2 linked regions of the Sphaerotilus microaerophilus genome follow. The protein of the gene in region 1 interacts with the protein of each later gene in a pairwise test. Links are inferred from orthologs where the notes say so. Each region holds a gene or a part of one and is shown on either strand. Other genes may lie near its edges. The genes, in order: NGK70_RS23625 and dsbD.

Region 1 (3,301 bases):
GCTGGCGCTGGCCGCGCTGCTGCACGCGCTGGCCGTGCGCGAGCAGCGCCAGCGCTTCGTGCACTGGAGCGCCTGGCTGGCGATCGGCGCCTTCGTGCTTTCGCTGCTGGGGACCTTCCTGGTGCGCTCGGGCGTGCTGACCTCGGTGCACGCCTTCGCGTCGGATCCGCGGCGTGGCAGCTTCATGCTGGCGATGATCGCCGTCACTCTGCTGGGCAGCCTGGCGCTGTACGCCCAGCGCAGCGAGCGCCTGATCGACCGTGAACCGGCTCAGGCGCCGGCCGCGCTGCTGTCGCGCGACACCGCGCTGGCGGTCAACAACCTGCTGCTGGTGGTGGCCTGCGCCAGCGTGCTGCTGGGCACGCTCTACCCGTTGGCGATGGACGCGCTCAACCTGGGCAAGATCTCGGTGGGCCCGCCCTACTTCGACGCGGTGATGGCGCCGCTGCTGCTGCCGATGGCCGCGCTGCTGCTGGTGGCCGCCTGGCTGCGCTGGAGCAGCGACGGCCCGGGCCTGCTGCGCCGGCTTGTGCCCACGCTGCTGGCCCTCGGCCTCGGGGCGGTGGCGCTGCCCTGGGCACTGTCGGCGGTCTACGGCGTGGTGCACCCGCTGGTGCTGGCCGCGCTGCTGCTGGCGCTGGGCGTGGCGGTGTCGACGCTGCACTGGGCCGGGCAAAGGCTGCGCAACGGCCGCTGGGCGGACTTCGGCGCCGGCCCGGCCGGCATGGTCGCGGCGCACCTGGGGGTGGCGGTCTTCGTGGTCGGCGTGGCGATGGTCAAGGGCTACGGCGTCGAGCGCGACGTGCGCATGGCGCCGGGCGACAGCCACCCGTTGGCGGGCTGCACGCTGCGCTTCGAGCGCATGGCCGCACGCCAGGGCCCCAACTACGAGTCGAAGGCCGGCGAATTCAGCCTGGCCTGCCCCGGCGCGGCCCCGCTCGCGCTGCTGAGCGAGAAGCGCGCCTACGTCGGCTCGGGCATGCCGATGACCGAATCGGCCATCTCGCCGGGCCTGACGCGCGACCTCTACGTCGCGCTGGGCGAGGCGATCGGCCCGGGTGAGCAGGGCGCATGGAGCGTGCGGGTGCAGTACAAGCCCTTCATGCGCTGGGTCTGGGGCGGCGTGCTGCTGATGGCCATCGGCAGCTTCTGGGCCGCTGCGGCGCGGCGCTACCGGCGTGTGCGCCAACCGGCCGATGCCGCGGCAGACGTTGCCGTTGACGTTACGGCGGGCGGTGCCCCGGCCGCGGCCTTCCAACCCGTTCCGGAGCCTTCGGCATGAGCGAAGTGAGTGGTTCCTCTCCTGTGGCGGGGGCATCGCCCAAGGGCCGCCCGCGCTGGGGCCTGTGGGCCGCGCTGGCGGCGGTGGTGGCCCTGCTGGGCCTGCTGGCCGCGGGCATGGGGCGCGACCCGCGCGAGCTGCCCTCGGTGCTGATCGGCAAGCCCTGGCCCGCGCTGGCGCTGCCGCAGCTGAACGACCCCACGCCCATCGGCGCGCCGCAGTGGACCGGCAAGCCGCGCCTGATCAACCTCTGGGCCTCCTGGTGTGCCACCTGCGTGGAGGAGCACCCGGCCCTGCTGGCGCTGGCCGCGCAGCTGCGTGCCCAGGGCCGCAGCGACCAGCTCATCGGCCTGAACTACAAGGACAAGGCCGGCGACGCCCAGGCCTGGCTGGCCCGGCATGGCAACCCGTTCAGCACCTCGCTGGTCGATGCCGATGGCCGGCTGGCCATCGAGCTGGGGGTCTACGGCGCGCCCGAGACCTTCGTGATCGACGCGCGTGGCGTGATCGTGCACAAGCACATCGGCGCGCTGACGCCCGAAGTCATCCGCGATCGCATCCTGCCGCTGCTGGACGGCAAGCCGGCGGCGAAGGAGGGCGCATGAGGCCGTCCCTGTCCCGGCTGGTGGCCATCGCCGCCCTGCTGCTGTCCAACGCGGGCTGGGCGGTGGTGCCTGCGCCGATGCCGGCGTCCGGTTCTACTTCGGTTTCTGCTTCGGTTTCAGCCTCGGCCGCAGCGGTGGCAGGCGAAGTGGACGCCGACCGCTTCATGGCGCTGACCAGCGAGCTGCGTTGCCTGGTCTGCCAGAACGAGTCGCTGGCCGACTCGCACGCGCCGCTGGCGATGGACCTCAAGCGCGAGATCCAGGCGCGCATGGCCGCCGGTGACAGCAATGCGCAGATCCTCGACTTTCTGGTACAGCGCTACGGCGACTTCGTCACCTACCGCCCGCCCGTCAACGCTCGCACCGGGCTGCTCTGGCTCGGGCCGGCGCTGCTGCTGGCCATCGGCGCGGTGGTGGTCTGGCGCCAGACCCGCCGCACGCGGGGCGGTGAGGACAGCCCTTCGAGGTCGACATCATGAGCAGCAGCGCTTTCCTGCAGGGCTGGTTCTGGCCCTTCGCCGCCACCGCCCTGGTGCTGGTGGCCCTGTTCACCTTCAGCCTGGCCCGCGCCGCACGGGCCACCCCGGCCGCTGGCGGGGGCGCGGAGGCGGGGGGCGGCGCACCGCGCGGCCAGGCCTTTGCCTTCGCGGTGGGGCTGCCGCTGCTGGCGCTGGCGCTCTATGCCGCGCTCGGCCAGCCGCGCGCGCTCAACCCAGCCGAGCGCGAGACCGGCTCGGTGGCCCAGGTCGAGAGCATGGTCGAGCGCCTCGCCGAGCGCCTCCAGCGCGACCCCGGCGACGTCAAGGGCTGGCTGATGCTGGCGCATTCCTACAAGGTGATGGGCCGGGCCGCCGAGTCGGCCGAGGCCTACGAGCAGGCCGACCGGGCCGCACCCGACACGGGGGCGCCGGCCGCAGCGGTGGCGGCCGCCTCGGTCGCTGGGCCGGCCGGGCTGATCGCCGCCGGCCAGCCCTGGCAGCGTGACCCCAACCGGCTGGTCGACTGGATCGAGGTGCGCATGCTGGCGGCCGACGATCACTTCGATGCGCGCAGCCTGCAGCTGCTGCGCCGCGCGCAGGCGCTGGCGCCGCAGCACCCGGGCGTGCTGATGCTGTCCGGCCTGGCTGCGCTGGACCGGCATGACTTTGCGGCGGCGCGGGCTGCCTTCACCGCGCTGCGTGACCAGTCCGATCCGGGCTCCGAGGACCGCGCCACGCTGGACGAGGCACTGGCCAAGCTGGCGCAGGGCGTGGACCCGCGCCGCGCCGCCGCGCCCGCCGAACCCGCCACCGCGGCCAGCGGGCGCTGAGGCGCGCGGGCGCACAGACTGGGTGGCATGGACCCACGCCGACGCTTCTTCCTGCGCGCTGCGGCCCGGCCGGCCGAGCTGGCCGCGGCCCGGGTGCCCCAGCCG
Region 2 (3,288 bases), 1.5 Mb from region 1 along the record:
CCGACCAGCTCTGGCGTGCCAGCGACGGGTTGTTCGACGTCACCAGCGGCGTGCTGCGCCGGGCCTGGGACTTCCGCAGCCAGCGTCTGCCCTCGCAGGCGGAGCTGGACGCCCTGCTGCCGCTGATCGGCTGGGGCGAGGTGGCCTGGTCGCGCGAAGCGATCGCGCTGCCTCGGCCGGGCATGCAGCTGGACTTCGGCGGCTTTGGCAAGGAGTACGCCGCCGACCGCGCGGCCGGCCTGCTGCTGGCCCTGGGCGCGCGCAGCGGCATTGTCAACCTGGGCGGCGACCTGCGCGTGCTCGGCCCCCGGCCGGACGGCTCGCCCTGGCGCATCGCCATCGCCCACCCGCGCGAGCCCGGCGGGGTGATCGCCAGCCTGCCGGTCAGTCAGGGCGCGCTGGCCACCAGCGGGGACTACGAGCGCAGCATGGTCGTTGACGGCCGGCGTTACTGCCACCTGCTGCACCCCCGGCATGGCTGGCCGGTGTCGCACTGGCAGGCCATCAGCGTGCTGGCGCCGGCCTGCCTGGCGGCCGGGGCGCTGACCACCATCGCGATGCTGAAGGAGGCCGACGCCCCGGCCTTCCTGCGCGAGCAGGGTGTGTCCTGGCTGGCTGTCGACGCGCATGGCGGCGTCACCCGGGTCGACCCCCTGGTCGGCGTTGTCGATCCTTCACAATGAGCACCATGTCAGTCCTGTCTGCTTTCGCCTTGGCTTCTTCTCCTTCTCCTTCTCCCCGCCCGCTGGCCGCCGGCCAGCCCGGGGTGTGCCGGTTGCTGCGTCCGCTCGCGATGCTGTTCGTCCTGCTGTGGGCGCTGCTGGCAGGTGCGATGGCCCGCGCCGCGGACGACTTCCTGGAGCCCGACCAGGCCTTCAAGCTCTCCGCCCGCGTGGCCGATGCGGCGACGATCGAGCTGAGCTACGAGATTGCACCGGGCTACTACATGTACCGCGAGCGCTTCGCCATCGAGGCGGCGCCCGCGGGCGTGCAGCTGGGCGAGGCGGCCTATCCGAAGGGCAAGGTGAAGTTCGACGAGACCTTCCAGAAGGAGGTCGAGACCTTCCGCGACGGCCTGCGCATCCCGCTGCCCGTGCGGGCCGCGCCGGCCGAGTTCAAGCTCACCGTGACCAGCCAGGGCTGCGCCGACAAGGGCCTGTGCTACCCGCCGCGCCCGCAGGTGCTGAAGGTGCAGGTGGCCGATGGCGCGCTGCGCCAGGTCACGCTGATGGCCGACGAGGCCGGCGCGGCCTGGCAGCCGGCGGCGGGCCCGGCGCTGGCGCTGGGCGCGCCGGGTGGTGGTGCCTTGGCCGCCTCGGCCGCCTCTGCTGGATCAGGCGCCGCGGCGTCCTCGGCGGGGGCCGCTGCACCGGCACCGGCGGCCAAGGCGCCGCCGGCCTCGGCAGGAGCTGGCGCTGGCGCGGGCGCGGGCGGTGTCGAGGGCGCCCTGCGCTCGGGCAACCTGTGGACGGTGGTGGGGGTCTTCCTGCTGGCGGGCCTGCTGCTGTCCTTCACGCCCTGCGTGCTGCCGATGCTGCCGATCCTGTCGTCGATCATCGTCGGCCAGGGCGCGCCGGTGTCGCGGCCGAAGGGTTTTGTGCTGTCGCTGGCCTATTCGCTGGGCATGGCGCTGGTCTACACCGCGATGGGCGTGGCCGCCGGGCTGGCGGGCGAGGGCCTGGCCGCGGCGCTGCAGAACCCCTGGGTGCTCGGCGCCTTTGCGCTGCTGCTGGTCGGTTTCTCGCTGTCGATGTTCGGCTTCTACGAGTTGCAGCTGCCTTCGGCGCTGCAGAACCGCCTCACCGCGACCTCGGGGCGACTGCAGGGCGGCAGCTACGCGGGCGTGTTCCTGATGGGCGGGCTGTCGGCGCTGATCGTCGGGCCCTGCGTGGCGGCGCCGCTGGCCGGGGCGCTGGTCTACATCAGCCAGACGCGCGACGTGCTGCTCGGCGGCGCAGCGCTGTTCGCGCTGGCCTGCGGCATGAGCGTGCCGCTGCTGCTGCTGGGGCTCTCGGCCGGCTCGCTGCTGCCGCGCGCCGGGGCCTGGATGGAAGGCGTCAAGCGCTTCTTCGGCGTGCTGCTGCTGGCGGTGGCGCTGTGGATGGTCGCGCCAGTGCTGCCGGCCTGGGTGGCGATGGCGGCCTGGGGTGTGCTGGCGCTGGGCTGCGCGGTGCAGCTGCGCGCCTTCGACCGCCTGCCTGACGACGCAGCGGGCCTGCGCCGCATCGCGAAGGCCCTGGGTGTGGCGCTGGCGCTGGCAGGCGCGGCGCAGATCGTCGGCCTGCTGTCGGGCGGGCGGGACCTGCTGCAGCCGCTGGCGCACCTGCGCGGCGGCGTGGCGGCGGCCGCGCCAGGGGCGGCTTTGCCGGCCGCTGCGGGCCATGCGCTGGCGTTTCAGCGCGTCAAGACCCTGGCCGAGCTGGAGGCCGCGGTGCGCAGCGCCGGCCGGCCGGTGATGTTCGACTTTTATGCCGACTGGTGTGTGTCCTGCAAGGAGTTCGAGCAGTTCACCTTCAGCGACCCGCAGGTGCGCTCGCGGCTGGCCAACGTGCTGCTGCTGCAGGTGGACGTCACGGCCAACAACGCCGACGACAAGGCCCTGCTCAAGCGCTTCGGCCTGTTCGGGCCGCCAGCCATCCTGTTCTTCGATCCGGCGGGGCAGGAGCTGGCCGACCGGCGCGTGATCGGCTTCCAGAACGTCGCCCAGTTCCTGGGCAGCCTGGACGCGGCAGGCATCCGCGCGCTGAACTGAGAACCTGTGAGTTGACCTGGCGCAAATACTGACCCCTCAGGGACGAGGGTTTTCAGTCGATAGGACAGGGGCGAGGGCGGTTCCCTCGTGCACTCGGGCCTGGCCCGATTGTTGTGCCAGCGAAAGCCACCATGTCCGTCGACCTGCATGCCCCCGCAGCCAATGTCTCCCTGGTCATCTTCGGTTTCACGGCCGAGACCACGGCTCAGGACGTGGCCTCTGTCCTGGGCTGCTGCGGCGTGCGCCTGCGTGGTGTCTGGGCCGATCTGGAAGTGGCCTTGGTGCCCATTCCGGGCGGCGCGGGCGAAACTTATGCCCATGTGCAGCACGTGCCGGACCGCCTGCTGGCCTACCGGCTGGCCGATGGGGTCAACTCACGGCGCTTTCACGGCCGCCATTTGCAGTCCTGGGTACCCGTGATGGCCTGGTCCTGACCGGCCGCTGCGGTGCCGGCGACGCCAGCCCCGTGTCAGGCTGGGTGGCCATCGTGTCGGCCTGCCCTGGCGGGCGGTCCGCGGTGCGGCATCATGGTCGCC

The links.
Region 2: the proteins of NGK70_RS23625 (region 1) and dsbD interact in binary tests that used the Escherichia coli proteins (3 or more experiments, as listed by UniProt). The link is inferred for Sphaerotilus microaerophilus from one-to-one orthologs.

The regions. Positions count from the first base shown.
Region 1 is NZ_AP025730.1:5,472,287-5,475,587, reverse strand. What follows is about bases 84-3,082. They hold NGK70_RS23625 (DsbE family thiol:disulfide interchange protein), read left to right. Parts: upstream 84-1,278; coding sequence 1,279-1,887; downstream 1,888-3,082. Other genes in these bases: NGK70_RS23615 (tetratricopeptide repeat protein), read left to right, coding at 2,363-3,082; NGK70_RS23620 (cytochrome c-type biogenesis protein), read left to right, coding at 1,884-2,366; NGK70_RS23630 (heme lyase CcmF/NrfE family subunit), read left to right, coding at 84-1,282. In the rest of the region: more of NGK70_RS23630, read left to right, coding at 1-83; more of NGK70_RS23615, read left to right, coding at 3,083-3,196; ferredoxin-type protein NapF, read left to right, coding at 3,224-3,301. UniProt on the Escherichia coli protein: Involved in disulfide bond formation. Catalyzes a late, reductive step in the assembly of periplasmic c-type cytochromes, probably the reduction of disulfide bonds of the apocytochrome c to allow covalent linkage with the heme.
Region 2 is NZ_AP025730.1:4,017,326-4,020,613, reverse strand. What follows is about bases 235-3,220. They hold dsbD (protein-disulfide reductase DsbD), read left to right. Parts: upstream 235-688; coding sequence 689-2,752; downstream 2,753-3,220. Other genes in these bases: NGK70_RS17110 (hypothetical protein), read left to right, coding at 2,884-3,186; NGK70_RS17120 (FAD:protein FMN transferase), read left to right, coding at 235-683. Outside these bases: more of NGK70_RS17120, read left to right, coding at 1-234. UniProt on the Escherichia coli protein: Required to facilitate the formation of correct disulfide bonds in some periplasmic proteins and for the assembly of the periplasmic c-type cytochromes.